4 regions of the Lysinibacillus sp. NPDC092081 genome follow, and region 1 is predicted to be linked to each of the others. Evidence: riboswitches for the same ligand, from Rfam matches in the RefSeq annotation. Region 1 holds a riboswitch; each other region holds the start of a gene.

The links. A riboswitch is a leader RNA that binds a small molecule or an ion and turns the genes downstream of it on or off. The one in region 1 is predicted to bind cobalamin.
Region 2: linked by a shared signal. The riboswitch ahead of cobT (nicotinate-nucleotide--dimethylbenzimidazole phosphoribosyltransferase) and the one ahead of ACIQLB_RS08620 (ribonucleoside-diphosphate reductase subunit alpha) in region 1 are both predicted to bind cobalamin.
Region 3: linked by a shared signal. The riboswitch ahead of ACIQLB_RS22430 ((2Fe-2S) ferredoxin domain-containing protein) and the one ahead of ACIQLB_RS08620 (ribonucleoside-diphosphate reductase subunit alpha) in region 1 are both predicted to bind cobalamin.
Region 4: linked by a shared signal. The riboswitch ahead of ACIQLB_RS12005 (ABC transporter substrate-binding protein) and the one ahead of ACIQLB_RS08620 (ribonucleoside-diphosphate reductase subunit alpha) in region 1 are both predicted to bind cobalamin.

Annotation. Positions count from the first base shown of each region.
Region 1 covers NZ_JBIVRU010000003.1:269,066-273,062, reverse strand. Annotated here, with positions in the region: gene ACIQLB_RS08620 (ribonucleoside-diphosphate reductase subunit alpha) at 1-1,688, opposite strand, end outside; cobalamin riboswitch at 1,850-2,037, opposite strand; gene ACIQLB_RS08615 (hypothetical protein) at 2,148-2,831, opposite strand; gene ACIQLB_RS08610 (ECF transporter S component) at 2,828-3,322, opposite strand; gene ACIQLB_RS08605 (bifunctional adenosylcobinamide kinase/adenosylcobinamide-phosphate guanylyltransferase) at 3,482-3,874, opposite strand; gene ACIQLB_RS08600 (histidine phosphatase family protein) at 3,823-3,997, opposite strand, start outside.
Region 2 covers NZ_JBIVRU010000001.1:574,553-578,549, forward strand. Annotated here, with positions in the region: gene ACIQLB_RS03020 (methionine gamma-lyase family protein) at 1-2, opposite strand, end outside; gene ACIQLB_RS03025 (trimeric intracellular cation channel family protein) at 270-875, shown strand; gene cobT (nicotinate-nucleotide--dimethylbenzimidazole phosphoribosyltransferase) at 993-2,048, opposite strand; cobalamin riboswitch at 2,162-2,339, opposite strand; purine riboswitch at 2,557-2,655, shown strand; gene add (adenosine deaminase) at 2,724-3,716, shown strand.
Region 3 covers NZ_JBIVRU010000025.1:13,629-17,625, reverse strand. Annotated here, with positions in the region: gene ACIQLB_RS22435 (energy-coupling factor ABC transporter permease) at 1-703, opposite strand, end outside; cobalamin riboswitch at 847-1,031, opposite strand; cobalamin riboswitch at 1,261-1,445, shown strand; gene ACIQLB_RS22430 ((2Fe-2S) ferredoxin domain-containing protein) at 1,582-1,953, shown strand; gene cobJ (precorrin-3B C(17)-methyltransferase) at 1,958-3,628, shown strand; gene ACIQLB_RS22420 (sirohydrochlorin chelatase) at 3,643-3,997, shown strand, end outside.
Region 4 covers NZ_JBIVRU010000006.1:128,675-132,671, forward strand. Annotated here, with positions in the region: gene ACIQLB_RS12000 (acyl-CoA dehydrogenase family protein) at 1-428, shown strand, start outside; cobalamin riboswitch at 609-791, shown strand; gene ACIQLB_RS12005 (ABC transporter substrate-binding protein) at 1,059-2,024, shown strand; gene ACIQLB_RS12010 (FecCD family ABC transporter permease) at 2,021-3,022, shown strand; gene ACIQLB_RS12015 (adenosylcobinamide amidohydrolase) at 3,019-3,997, shown strand, end outside.

The DNA of each region.
Region 1 (3,997 bases):
TCGTTAGAAGCACGAATCGTTAAATACGCAATTTCCTCATATAGCTTGTCCGCAAATTCTACAGCTTCCTCAGACTCCCATTGAATTTCTTTCAAAGCTAATAAATGGTGCCAGCCAAATGTGCCAAGTCCAATACCACGGTAGCGTAGGTTCGTACGCTCTGCTTGTTTTACTGGAATTGTATTAAGAGCAATAACGTTATCTAGCATACGTACTTGAACTGGGATCAATCGTTCTAGAACACCAGCCGGTACAGCTCTACCTAAATTAATAGATGATAAGTTACATACCACGAAATCTCCAGGCTTGCGACGTGTTACGATGACATCATCCTCTAGGGTAATAGACTCAAATTCAGTAGATGACATATTTTGGAAAATTTCTGTGCACAGGTTCGAGCTGTAAACCATCCCCTCATGCTTATTCGGATTCATACGATTTACTTCATCTCGATAGAACATAAAAGGCACGCCTGTTTCAAGCTGTGAGCGCATAATACGCTTCATAATATCAATGGCTGGTACGACTTCACGACTTAACAATGGATTCGCGATACATTCCGCATATTTAGTACGGAAAGAGCCGTCACCCTTTTTCTCATCGTAGTAATCCTCTAGTGAGTAGCCCATGATTTCTCGCACTTCATGTGGGTCAAATAAATGCCACTCCCCACGTGCCTCAACAGTTTCCATAAATAAATCCGGTAAGCACAGCCCTGTGAAAATATCATGGGCACGCAAACGCTCATCCCCATTGTTTAAGCGTAAATCTAAAAACGTAAAGACGTCTTTATGCCAAATATCTAGGTATACAGCAATAGCTCCTTGTCGTTGACCTAGCTGATCGACTGAAACCGCCGTATTATTAAGTTGTTTAATCCATGGTAAAACGCCACTTGATGCACCTTTAAAGCCTTTAATAGATGAGCCTCGGCTACGAATTTTGCCCATATAAACACCAATGCCACCGCCGTACTTCGATAATGTTGCGACATCTGTATTCGTGTCATAAATACTTTGTAAACTATCATCTACTGTATCGATAAAGCAGCTAGATAGCTGTCCATGTGTTTTACCAGCATTCGATAATGTTGGTGTGGCAACAGTCATATATAAATTACTCATCGCCCAATACGATTCACGTACTTTTTCTAAACGATTTTCTGTTTCATCCTGCATCAGGGTCATCGCAATGACCATCCATCGTTCCTGCGGTAGCTCCACTGGTGTTTTCGTGTAGTCACGGACTACATAGCGGTCCATTAATGTTTTTAAGCCAATATACGTAAACAACTCATCTCGACTTGATTCTAAATAAGAAGCGAGTTCCTGAAGCTCCTGCTCACTATACTTTGTTGTTAAACTTTCATGATACAAACCAGCTTCTGTATAGTGTGCTAAATGTTCTGGGAAAACTTTATAAACATCCTTCACTGAAACACCACGGCGCATTGCAAATTGATCATATAACTTTTCTAAATAAATTTGAGCTGCGACAAATGTCCAGTATGGCTCCTCTTCATCAATGAGGCTAAGCGTTTGTAAAATCATCGCATCTGCCCATGCTTCAAATGTGGCATTGTCGTTTTTTCGTAGCCATCGATCCGATAACCTTACAAAACTTTCGAGTTCATCCTCCGTGTAACTTTTCTTGAGCTTAGTCATTTGCTGTTCAATTTGAATTGTCATGTAACATTCTCTCCCTTTCCTTCTACAGCAACACAAAAAGCGATCACGCAACATTTATCGGTTACGTGATCGCTGTAAAATCGGAAATGGAAATGAAGGACATGCACACAAAGAAGTGAACAAATCTTTCGCCTCCACTTCTCAATCCCCGAAGAATGTGTTGCTGTCTTGAACAACTCGGCAGGTCTCCTGGCTCATGCTTCCTCCAAACGATGGCCTTCCCGTTCTTCACAGTGGCCTAATCATCATTTGTCAGCATTTACAGTTGCGGGGACAGCTTCGGCCTAAGATGACTCTTTTTCCGAATTCCCTTTTAAACCATATTGGTACCGCTTGTCCAAAATACTATATATTGTGTTTTAACTCCTAAACAAATCTAACATATTGTGTTTATTGTTGCAATAGGCGTTTTGCCCCTTGCACGTTATAAAGTGCTACATTTTCTCGAAGCAAGCCCAATTACAATGCAGTTTTACATAGTTTTTCAAAATTTCTAGGAAAATTTTTTTGTGCTTGCTGCTCTTTTTCTGGCTGTATTCCTAGCAAAACTACTGCACATGGACCAGCCGATTTCTCAACATCTAATGAACTTTTGACCTGTTGTTTGCCAAAAAGTCGGGTAAATTCTGCTTGCAGACCTTTTGATCCAACTGGCCATATTTGCTGCACTATTTCCTCATTCCATGCCTGAAAAATGGGTTGCAGCTGTGCGACATCTTCAGGCTGTGCAAGGACTTCATTGCCTACAAGTGGCAGTCCATAGGTGTACCAACTTAGTTGCTCAAGCTTAGTTGCTGTGCGTTTCTGTTGCTCACCAAGCATCGTTACAGACAACCCTGATTGTAAAGTGGGCATATTGGACTCTGTGCTACCGTCTATTGGCGGACAACTAAGACCAGCCTCATCAAAAACCTGCTGAATGCCTGCCACATAACGAGACCATGCAGCATCCCCTGAAAAATTAGCGAGTAAAATATGGCTTGGTAAAGCATTTGCAGCAAGCTGCTCTAAAAATGTAACACGTGCCGTTAAGTATGCCGTTAGTTTGTCTGAAGCAGCCACAACATCTTGTGGCTTTTCACCAATGGCTGCGGCATTGTCAGTTGTAGCAAATAGCTCACCTATTTTTATTGCATTTCTCAATGGACTCGACCTTCCTTACGCACAAACACCTTTGAGAGAATTGGCATCGCAACCGCAACGATCACTAAATTTATGAGTGTTGCCAATGGAAGGCTAGTCAGTGACGTCCAGTAGAATGCCGGACTAATGATAAAGTAAAATGGTAAAGGTGCCACGACACCATTTAAAATAAGTGCCACAGGCCATTTCCAGAAATGCATTCCTTTTTTATGCATAACCCCAAAGACCCATACAACCATAAACATTTCTACTGCGATAATAATATGTAGTGGTCCATAGGGGAAGCCAGTAGTTAAGGCTGAAATAAAATGCCCAATGACTCCCGCAACCCCAGCTAATACTGGAGATAAAAATACAACACTCAACAATGCAGGTGCAGAGTCAAGCGCTGCAGTTGAAATAAATGTTGGAATTTTAATGACTGCACCCACTGCACAAATTGCCGCTACCATGGCAGTGAGCGTCAATTTCATCAATCTTTGTCGATCCATCCCATTTCCTCATTCCTTTAATATTTGGCTCGTCATTAAAACGTTGGGTTGATTTCCATTCCAGCTAGGTGCGTCCGACTAATCCCAAGGAGTCGCCAGCTTTCACCCCAATCATGTCATCCCCAACTTTTAATGAAAAGCCTACTTTATAAAACTATATTATTTGATTTGTTCCCCGATACCGTACCAAATGCGTATGATTTGTTCGGCTTCAGCAAATAACGCCTGGTACAAACGTCCACATGTATCACGCAACAATCGTGCCTGTTTTTCCATTGGCACAACTCCACGTCCCATATCGGTCACTATTATATAGACGGCACAATTTTCTTCAAGAGTCTTTAGTCTTGTCAAAATGGTTTTGACAAGGGGTTCATCCTCCTCAAGATCTTGTGTCACGAGCCACTTCTCTATGTTTTTAATAACTAGTACATCACAGGCTGGGCTGCCATCAGGTAGATTGCCATCTACTAGCTCAACTTTTTGACCTGCAAGCAATTTCATAACATAGTCGGTTTTTCCACTATAGGCTCCTCCGATAAAGACATGCATCTCGCTCCCTCCCCCCAAGCCTTTCTTGTAAACGTTAAAGAAAACATTTTATCATGCGGTGATTGATATGACCAAAAAGATTGCTCAGTCGGTGCAAATTCTACAAGAAGTGCTCGAATCACT
Region 2 (3,997 bases), on a different contig from region 1:
ATTATATTCTTCTCCATTTCACATTTGTTCAAATCTTATCTTAACAATTTGTGAGCTTGCCTGCAAAACTTGCAATAGGCGCTAAACTTAATTACGAACTAAATCTATTTAATTCTGCTATAATAAGATATTTGATATCTGATAATTCCAAACTATAAGTCGATGCTTTACTATGCAAAAATTTTAGATACAAAAAGGAGACTTTAATGTTTTCTAGTATGTAATCTACAACAACATGAAATGATTTATTCACATAAGGGGTGACAGGGTTGGCTTGGGAGTTTTTTAGTATTATTGGAACAATTGCCTTCGCTATTTCCGGGGCAATAATTGCAATGGAGGAAGAATACGATTTATTCGGTGTATATATACTCGGTATCGTAACCGCTTTCGGTGGTGGAGCTATACGAAACTTACTTATAGGTTTACCTGTAACAACACTGTGGGGTCAGGACATGATGTTCCAAATTGCCATTGCAGCCATTACAATTTTTTTCATATTTCCCCATCGGCTCATTCAGCATTGGCATCGTTGGGGCAATTTCACTGATGCTATTGGGTTATCGGCATTTGCGATTCAAGGTGCCCTTTATGCTGTCAAGCTTGATATGCCTATTAGTGCCGTTATTGTTGCTGCTGTCTTAACAGGATCTGGTGGTGGAATTGTTCGCGATTTATTAGCTAGACGACAACCATTAGTCCTCCGTGATGAAGTCTATGGTGTTTGGGCAGCACTTGCCGGGCTTATCATCGGACTTCAACTATTTTCAGGGGATCTCTTTTTATATGTATTATTTGGTGTGATCACAGTACTAAGAGTACTTTCATATATGAAGAAATGGCGGTTACCGTTGCGGAGGTTGAATCGAGCATAGCTATACTGTTGCATAATAACAAGCCCAATTATCAAATTTGGGCTTGTTTTAAATTTTTAAATTTAATTTCTTATTTATCACAAACACCGCTCAATAAGCACCTGAAGATTAATAAAGTTACTTTTTCAACAGCAGCATAGATTCCTCTAATGTAGCCATGTTTTTCATCATAGAGCAAGCTGCGTCCAAAATAGGAAAGGCTAAAGCTGCACCAGAGCCCTCGCCTAATCGCATATTCATCTGTAGCATCGGTTCAATTTCGAGCATTTCAGCAGCAATTTTTGCACCTGGTTCTTCAGAAGCATGAGAAGGAATGATATAGTCTTTGACGTTTGGCTCGAGTTCGTATGCAATAAGAGCAGCAACAGTAGAAATAAAGCCATCAATAACAACAGGTTTGTGATGTGCGGCAGCTGCAAGTATCACCCCAGCCATAGCTCCTATTTCTAACCCACCGACCTTTGCAAGAATATCAATAGCATCATCGCGGTTTGGTTTATTTAATGCAATAGCATCATGAATGACTTCTACTTTATGCGCTATCCCCCCTGGTCCAACACCTGCACCGAAGCCTGTCACTTCATTCGGATGACATTCACGAAGAACCGATAATATGGCAGCACTCGGTGTTGTATTACCAATCCCCATTTCACCTGTCCCGAGTACATTTATCCCCTTGCTTATTTCTTCCGTAGCTACTTCAATTCCTACTTCAATGGATTGAATGGCTTCTTCCCTTGACATAGCAGGACCTTTTGCCATATTGTCCGTTCCATATTTAATTTTTTTTATGATGACACCAGCATTATGCGGAATGTCCTCTTTTACGCCAACGTCTACTGTGACAATTTTTGCATCTGTAATTTTTGCGATCGCACAGACACCAGTTCCTCCTCTAGGGAAATTTAATGTTTGAAAGACCGTCACATTTTGCGGATTAGATGTCACCCCTTCATCACAAACACCATGATCTGCAGCACAGACAATAATTGCTTTATTATCAATCGCAGGGAATAGGTCTCCTGTAATACCGGATAGTTGCACAGCAAGGGTCTCCAATTTCCCTAAGCTTCTAGGAGGCTTGCAAAGTGCATCTATGCGTTCTCTTGCCTTCTCCATCATTTTGTGGTCGGCACTTTGAATGTTTTGAATCGTCTGTTGTAATAATTGCATGAAAATTTCCCCTTTCTTTTTTGCCCTTATTACTCGAAGAATGATTTAGAGAAAAAAATAAAAAGCCTGTAGTTTATTCCATAACAAATAAACTACAGACTTTTCCATCGTCTATATAATCGAAGCAATAGGCAGGTCTCCTGGCTCAATTTCAACATTTCATAGAACCTTCCCAGAACGATGCTAGTGGTTATTCTCTATGAAACTCCCTTTTACAGTGGTGGGACCGCTAAAGCTTTTCACTTTATTCCCTATTCTCCCGCAATGGGCACCTAATGCTTTTATGCAATTATTTTAAATTTACGACAAAGTGGTTTTTGTGTCAATATATTAGTGAAATTGTATATTTCTTTCCAACGTTTCTGAGTTACATATAGATACTGAACTTACGTGTTCAATTAGAGCAATCACTTCTTATGCATATGTTTTTAGAATAAACACAATGATTTATCGGTGTTAGGAACCATGTTGACAATCCGAATTTTTTTTATTATCATATTAAAAATCGTTAATGATTTCAATAGTATTTCGTATAACCCCAATAATATGGTTTGGGGGTCTCTACCAGGAACCTAAATTCCTGATTACGAAGAAAGTACAAAATTTGTATTTTCTTTGTAGTCAGGAATTTTTTTTTTGTATTTTAATCTAATAATTTATTTCAGGAGGTCAAAAATGAACTTTTTAGCATTGCCTAAAATTGAACTACACTGTCATTTGGATGGAAGCTTAAGGGCTGAAACTATTATCGATATTGCACAGAAGGAAGGTATTCCGTTACCCTCTTTTGATAAGGATGAACTGCAAAAGGAGCTGATTGCTCCGTTAGAATGTGAATCCCTTGATGAATATTTAAAAAGATTTTCTCTTCCTAATTTGGTCATGCAGTCAAAGGAGAACTTAAGAAGAATTACTTTTGAGCTATTTGAGAATGCAACAAGAGAAAATGTGAAATATTTAGAAGTCAGATTTGCCCCGTTACTTCACACATTACAAGGTCTTGGTGTTGAAGAAGTTATTCAATCTGTTATAGAGGGGATGAGGGATGCTGAAAGCTGTTACGAAATAAAGGGAAATATAATCTTGTCTTGCATGAGGACGATGTCTGTAGAAAGCGCATTTGAGGTGGTTGAAAAGGGGAAAAAGTTCCTTGGTAAAGGTGTGGTGGCAATTGACCTATGCGCATCCGAAGAAGAAGGCTTCTGTGAAAGATTCGTAGATCCAATAGCATTAGCCAAAGAATATGGCTACAGAGTCACTATTCATGCCGGTGAAACGGGAATTGGTAAAAACGTTCTAGAGGCTGTAGAACTGTTGGGTGCTGAAAGAATAGGACATGGAGTATTTATTAAAGATTGTGCCGAGGCTTATAAAATTGTGAAAGAAAGACAAGTAGTACTTGAAATGTGTCCAACAAGTAATGTCCAGACGAAAGCTGTTTATAATTACTCTGAACATCCAATTTATAAGTTTCATAAAGATGGAATAAAAGTGACATTTAATACAGATAATCGAACAGTATCAGATACTACAATGGCAAAAGAAATCCATTTAGTGAACAACGAATTTAATCTAAGTGAAGAAGATTATCGGCAAATTTATTTAAATAGTGTAGAAGCATCTTTTGCCGACCAAGAAACTAAAGAATGGTGCTTGGCACAATATTAAAGAAAATTAGATTGTAGGAGCAATTGCTTTTATTACAGAAGAAAGATCAACTCAAGAGCTAATATTCATTATTAGTATATTCAGGTTACAAACGGTTTCCCAAAATTGAAGAAAATAAAATAAATAGAATGCTTTCTTCAAAAGAGTTTGAAATATTTAAACGGATTTTAGAGGATAAAACTAATTCTATTCCTCTTTGCTAGAAAAGCTCCCTAATGCCAAAAAGGCTTTCGGGAGCTTCCTGTCCGTTTATTGCTGTGATATCAACTTTGTTTTATCTA
Region 3 (3,997 bases), on a different contig from region 1:
CACTGACATTGTATTTTTTCAGGAAGTTCATAACGACCACTGTTAAAATTCCTTCACTAACAGCAAGAGGAATTTGCGTTAATGCAAAAATACCTGCAAACTTTGTGAATGAAGCCATAAAGCCTCCGACCTCAGAAGGGAAGGCAAGAGCTAATTGCACAGAAGTGACAACATATGTACCTAAGTCACCAAGCATTGCTGCTAAAAAGACGGCGATGGAAAATGATAGCCCCATTTTTTGTGAGCCCTTAAATACATAGTAAGCGATAATAGGGCCCATAATGGCCATGGAAAAGGCATTAGCTCCTAAAGTTGTAAGGCCACCATGTGCTAAAAGTAAAGCTTGGAATAATAATACGATTGTCCCGATAACACTCATCGCTAATGGTCCAAAAAGAACTGTTCCAAGCCCAACTCCTGTCGGATGTGAGCAACTTCCCGTTACAGAAGGAATTTTTAAAGCTGATAGCACAAAGGCAAAAGCACCCGATAGACCTAATATCATTTTTGTTTCAGGATTTTCATCGATGGTTTTACGAATAGAACGTAATCCTAAAATAATAAAAGGAATCGATATGACCCACCAAAAAATCGCCCATTCAATTGGCAAAAAGCCCTCCATAATATGCATCGCAAATGCACGATTTGGCACAAATAAAAATGCCAATAAGAAATAACTAAGCTTCCAACCTGAGAATTTCAAAAATCTCTCCTCCTCAATAAATTATTTCGAATTAGCGTGCGCAAATAAAAAAGCACTTCTCCATTTGCGGAAAAATGCATAGCTGAAAAAATGCAAATAAAATTCTAATTTGCTAAGCCGCACACCCATCCTCGTAGGTTGAAACGATCACATATTTTTCGGCAGGTCTCCTGGCTTTAGTTCAACGTTTTATAGGCCTTCCCATCCTTTGGATAGTGACATTCTCTATAAAACTCCCTAGTACAGTGGCGGGACCGCGCCGGACTTAAACCGGCTTCCCTTTTAAGCGAAATGCTGAACAAATCGCACCGAAAAAAGATGAAGTTGTGAGATTTCACGACAAAGTGTAACATGATTTTCCATAAATATGCTATACTTTTTATGAAAATATTTTTAATTGAGTTTCTATGTCGAAAATTCGGATAAATGTAATATGAATGTCGCATTTTTCTAAAAAAAGTTAATAAAAATGTCACAATTTAAGAAAGAAATATTGAAATTATGAAAAAATAAGCTATGATAGAAACAGTTTTCAATTTTATAAAAAAATAATAAATTCATATAAAACATCCATAAGTGCTTGAAATATTTTCAAGATAATAGGGAAATCGGTGAGAATCCGATACAGCCCCCGCTACTGTAATAGCTGATGAAATCGCGGAAGCCACTAGTGAAATCTAGGAAGGCGCGAAAGTAAAAGGAAGCTTAAGTCAGGAAACCTGCTTATGTGATGATGCATGCAAACTTTTCGGAGGGAGAAGTTGAAGCGAGAGCGAGTACACAACTATATTCGTTTTTTTTGCTTCTACAAAACCTTTACTCTTCGTCTAGAGTAAAGGTTTTTCTTTTTCCTAAAAGCAAATGAGGGGAGAACAACTATGACAACTTGGAATTTAGAAGGGATGAAAACACATCTTTTTATTTGCAATGGTAGTAGCTGTATGAAAAAAGATGCTGAGGATATTACACAAGCAATCCGTGATGAAATACAGTTGCTGGCACTTGATAAGGAAATACATACGACAAGGACCCGCTGTAATGGCAGGTGTAAGGATGCTTGTGTTGTCATTGCTTATCCTCAGGGAAATTGGTACAGAGTGCCGACAACGGAGCATGCGAAGGCACTCGTGCAAGATTTAAATCATGAATCGTTACATAATGAGCATGTCTTTACATTGCGTGAAGGTTCGTTACAACGTACAGCACAAACAACAGCCATTAAAGGTATTGAAAAGGTGAAAGAGGGGTAACAAAATGGCGCAAAAAGGTAAGATTTTCGTAGTTGGCTTTGGCCCTGGAGACTTTAAACATATTACGACTCGTGCTGTGGAGGCACTACAACAAAGTGATATGATCATAGGCTATAAAACTTATGTTGAACTTATTCAGGATTTAGTTAGTGCAAAGTCAATTATTAGTACTGGTATGACAGAGGAAGTTTCACGTGCACAGGAAGCGGTACGTCAAGCAGAGGCTGGAAGTATCGTATCGGTCATTTCCAGTGGAGATGCCGGGGTTTATGGAATGGCTGGATTAGTGTATGAAGTATTAATCGAGCTAGGATGGACAGAAGCAACTGGTATCGAGGTAGAAATTGTTCCTGGTATTTCAGCTATTAATTCGTGTGCAAGTTTACTAGGTGCTCCCATTATGCATGACGCCTGTACCATTAGTTTAAGTGATCACCTAACACCTTGGAATTTAATTGCAAAACGAGTGGAAGCGGCAGCTATGGCGGATTTTGTTATTGCTCTTTATAACCCGAAAAGTGGGCGTCGTACGAGACAAATCGTTGAGGCACAACGAATTTTATTAGAATATCGTTCACCAGATACGCCGGTTGGACTTGTGAAAAGCGCGTATCGTGACCGTCAGGAAATTACGATGACTACTTTAGCGGAAATGCTTGAACACGATATCGGCATGTTAACGACAGTTATTATCGGGAATTCAACAACATTTTTCTATGACAATAAAATGATTACGCCACGTGGTTATCAACGTAAATATACACTTGGTGAGGAAAAACAACCGTTACGACCACATCAACGACTGAAGGAAGAAAATGAACCATGGGCAATGAATCAAGAAACAGGAGCAGCGAGTAATGATTTTGCGACAGATCCTAATGCCAATCGTATGAAGCCCAGTTTAGCCATCAGACCACAATCAAATCCTAAAAAATCGTCACTGGAAATGGCGACAGCTGCACTTGCTATGGTGAAGGGAACAAGCGCGGTGAAAGTAACACCTAAGCGTGTTCAACAAAAAATCGAATCCATTTTTGAATTAGCGGTTAGTCCTGGGGTAGCCAATAAGTTCTTTACTCCTCAACAAATGATGACGTTAGCTGAGGTAGTTGGCGAGGAAGGGACGATGGAGTATACACCAGACCATCAGATTCATTTGAAAATTCCAACGTCTGATCCTGAAGAGGTTACAGCAAAGCTTCGTGAAGTTGGCTTTTTACTAGCACCAATTGGTGACGTGCTTTCGTTAAAGGCTTGTGACTTCTGTTATGGAGAAAAGTACGATTCGATTCCGTATGCGGAAGAGATTCAAGCAAAGCTTGGTGGGATGTCGTTACCGAAAACATTAAATATTGGCTTTAACGGCTGCGGTATGGCATGTTATCGAGCAGTATTTGATGATATTGGCATTGTTTATCGCAAAAGTAAGTTTGATGTCTTTATTGGTGCTAAGCCGGTTGGTCGTACAGCACATGCGGCCCAGCCTGTTGTTGAGGGATTAGAGCCTGAACAGCTTATACCACTTATCACTGACATTATCGAAGAATATAAAGCAAATGCACATCCAAATGAACGTTTGTTTAAATACTTCAAACGTGTGAAAAAGATCCTACATTTTACGTATCAGGATATGTCTTCAAAAATAAAAGTAGAGCCAGCTCCATGCGGCGACTAATGAGGAGTAATGAGATGAAAGCAATTTTATTTGTGGGCCACGGGAGCCGTTTAGAAGCAGGGAATGAAGAGGTACGTACGTTTATCGAGCAGATGACACCTCGCATTGATGATAACTTTTTAGTAGAAACATGTTTTTTAGAGTTCGCTTCGCCAAATATTGAAGAAGGTATTACGAACTGTGTGAAGAAGGGGGCTACAGAGGTGCATGTTATTCCGATTATCCTTCTTCACGCTGGACATTCAAAACTACATATTCCAGCAGAAATCGAACATGCGCGTGAGCATTATCCAAATATAACGTTCACGTATGGACAAACAATCGGTATCCATGAAGAAATATTTGCTATTTTAGAAGACCGTTTATCAG
Region 4 (3,997 bases), on a different contig from region 1:
CACCACGGTTATTAAGAGATGCACAGGTACTTACTGTGTGGGAAGGGACTGCGAATATTTTAGCTTTAGAGCTCATTCGTTTAGTTGATAAGTTTCATGTGCATGAATTGTTTGTTCGTGTCATGGAAGAGCGCCTAGAAAAACTAACGGACAGTCCATTAGTCGAAATTGTAGCGGAGCAATTAGCAAAACTAGATTCAACTTTGCAAACATTTAGCCGTTTAGATGATGCAACGAAAACGTTTGAGGCAAAAAAGGTTGCAGAGAAAATGGCACATTTATATGAAAGTGTTGTAGCTGTAGAATGGGCACAAAGATTCGGCGGCAAATATGAGAAGCTAGCAGATATTTATTTAGAGCACACATGGGCGTTACGTGAAATGGGTGCACCGATGAAAACGGTACAGTATTTTTCAGATATAGTTTAACTTCTTTCAGCGGGTGTCCAAACACCCGCAGAAAGAAGTTAAGCCTCCGGCGGATGTCACGGAATCGGCTTTGTGCGAGCACAAAGCCGATTCCGGACGCAATTATGCCGAGGCATAATTGATTTGATTAGGAGTCGTCTCGAATGGAGGCGACTTCTTTCATTTTCATGTATAATACAATCAACTGAATATTATAAAGGTTCTTTACTTAAGTAAAGTGAAAAGGGAAATCGGTGTAATTCCGATGCGGTCCCGCCACTGTATGTGTGAGTTTTTTCAATCTACGCCACTGAAATTTTCGGGAAGGCTTGAAAAAGCGTATGGAGCACGAGCCAGGAGACCTGCCTTTATAGAAAACACGTTGTAGCCTACGAGGATAGGATGGTGGATTTTGTATATGTTTTTTGTGCAAATTTGACCCCCTCATTGTTTATGATGAGGGGTATTTGTTTTGGAAGATGAATGTCGATAAATTTGAAAATGTGGGCGATAAATCCATAACGTTGAGGGAAGTTCGCAAGGTTGATGATAACCCCAAAATATTGGGCGATAAAAAACTAAAATGAATCGATAAATCAGAAAAACAAAGCGTTAAAAACTATATGCACTACTAGACTAAGGGGGATTCACATGAAGAAAATTTGGAAAATAGGATTATCAGCATTTTTAGCTATTGGCTTGCTTGCTGCATGTAATACAAAAGAGGCAACAAATGAAAAGCCGTCATCTTCTGAGCAACAAGAGACATCAAAAGTAGATCAAGCAACATTCCCAATGACGATAAAGGATGCTACTGGCAAGGATATTACGCTAGAAGCACCTCCTGAAAAAATTGTCTCTCTTATTCCAAGTAACACAGAAATTTTATTTAGCCTTGGCTTAAATGATGAAATAGTTGGTGTGACAGACAATGACGATTATCCAGCAGAGGCCACTAAAAAAGATAAGGTTGGTGGTATGGATTACAATATTGAAAAAATTATTGCATTATCACCAGATATCGTTCTTGCGCATGCATCGGGTATGAGTTATTCAAAAGGAGCCATTGAACAGCTTGAGGCAGCAGGTGTGAAAGTATTTGTTGTAGCGGATGCAAAAAACTTTAATGAAACTTACACAACGATTGAACAGCTTGGTCGTGCAACAGGAAAATTAGAAGAGGCTAAAAAAATAGTCGCAAACATGAAGGCAAAAGTTGAAGAAGTTGAAACAAAACTTGAGGGTGTTGAGCCAAAGAAAGTCTTTGTAGAATCTTCTGATGAGCCACAGATTTATACTGCTGGTAAAGGTACATTTATGAATGAAATGCTAGAAATGATTCATGCTGAAAATGTGGCAGCAGATGTAAATGACTGGTATCAAATGGATGCTGAACAAATTATCGCGAAAAATCCAGATGTCATTGTTGTGGCATATAATTATGTACCTGATATTTTAACGAAAATTCCAAAACGTGCAGGCTTTGAGACAATTACGGCAGTAAAAGATAAAGCCATAGTACAAGTAGATGAAAATATAACAAGTCGTCAAGGTCCTCGTTTAGCAGATGGTCTTGAGGAACTAGCGAAAGCCGTCTACCCTGAGGCGTTTAAATGAGTAAAACAATTGTAGCCTATATAACAGCAATTACGCTTCTAATCATTAGCATCTGGTGTGGCGTGGCGATAGGCTCAGTTCATATTCCACTAGAAGTAGTGTGGAATAAGGCGGCTGATGAAACAGCTGCCAATATTTTATGGAAGATTCGTTTACCTCGAGTCCTGCTGGCAGGGCTTGTGGGGGCATCACTGGCTATTGCAGGGGCAGCTTTTCAAGGCTTATTAAAAAATCCTTTAGCTGACCCTTATACGTTAGGTGTTTCCTCCGGTGCATCAGTTGGCGCAGTTATGACGATTTTCTTTAGTATTTCAATACCTGTAGTCGGCCATTTTACATTGCCAATCTTTAGTATGATTGGTGCTATATTAACGATGGTAGCTGTTATGGGCTTTGCTAGAATAGTAGACCGCTCGCTAAAAATGGAAACTCTTATTTTAACAGGGGTTATATTTAGTTCATTTCTAGGTTCCCTGATTTCATTAATGATTGCATTGTCTGGTGAGGAGCTGCGCCAAGTTATCGGATGGCTGCTCGGTTCAGTATCGATGCGTGGTTGGCCATACGTTCAGATGATTATCCCGTTTGTAATAATTGGCTCAATTATGCTTTGGACACAAAGACGCGAGTTAAATGTTCTGTTATATGGTGAAGAACGCGCGAAGCATTTAGGTGTCAATGTTAAGCGTAGTAAATATATTATTTTAGTGGGTGGATCAATGTTGACAGGAGCTGCAGTAGCGGTTTCTGGAACGATTGGCTTTGTCGGTTTAGTTGTTCCTCATATGACGAGAATGGTTTGGGGTTCCGATCATCGTCATTTATTGCCATTATCATTTTTAAATGGAGCAACTTTGCTGATTATTTGTGATTTAATAGCACGAACAATTATTATACCAAGAGAGCTACCGATTGGTGTCATTACCGCATTTATTGGGGCGCCCGTTTTTTCCTATATTTTTTATAAGCAACGTAGAGGCAAGGGGGTAAGGGCATGATTGTCGTTGAACATCTTTCTGGTGGATATGAAGATGTACCGGTCGTCCATGATATTAGTTTTTCCGTTGAAAAAGGAAAAATACTAGGGATTTTAGGGCCGAATGGTAGCGGGAAATCCACGCTGTTAAAAGTAATGAGTGGCATACTACCAGCTACTGCAGGCACTATATTAGTAGATGGTAAAAATAGTAGCTCTTACAATGCTCGTGCACTAGCAAAAAAAATGGCGGTGCTTCCGCAATTACATGCTAATGCCTTTTCAAACAGTGTACGGGAGGCAGTATCACTTGGACGGTATCCACATCAAACAGGCTTCTTTTCAAGCTGGACTGATCGTGATGAACAAGCAGTTCAAAATGCAATGATGCAAACAGGTGTGAAACGCTATGAACAGACATCGATGGAATTCTTGTCGGGCGGTGAACAACAAAGAGTTTTTGTAGCCCAAGCGCTTGCGCAAACAGCGGAAATATTACTGTTAGATGAACCAACGAACCATCTAGATATTGCTCATCAACGTCAAATTTTAGATATGGTGCGAAAGGAAGCAATTGAACGTAGTTTAACCGTTATTATGGTGCTGCATGATATGAATTTAGCTTCTCTCTATTGTGATGAATTATTACTAATGGAGGAAGGGCGGATGCGGGCATTGGGGGCGCCACATGAAGTATTAATCGCTTCGCAAATCGAAGACGTCTATCATGCCCGAGTTGCAACTTATGCACATCCAGAAATTCCAAAGCCTCAAATTACCATGATGCCAGCCTCAGTTGAACATCAGCAACGTGCTGTCATTAAAAAAGAAAATTTCACTATTACAGATCATTACATTCAGCTTCAATCAGAGTTTCCTTTAAAAACAGTGTCCTCAGCTGTCCATAATCCGGGTATCGGTTGGTATGAATGTCTGCTAAATCGCTCTGTACCAATAGATTATGTCATTAATGATGTAAAAAGAGAGGTCGCTGAAT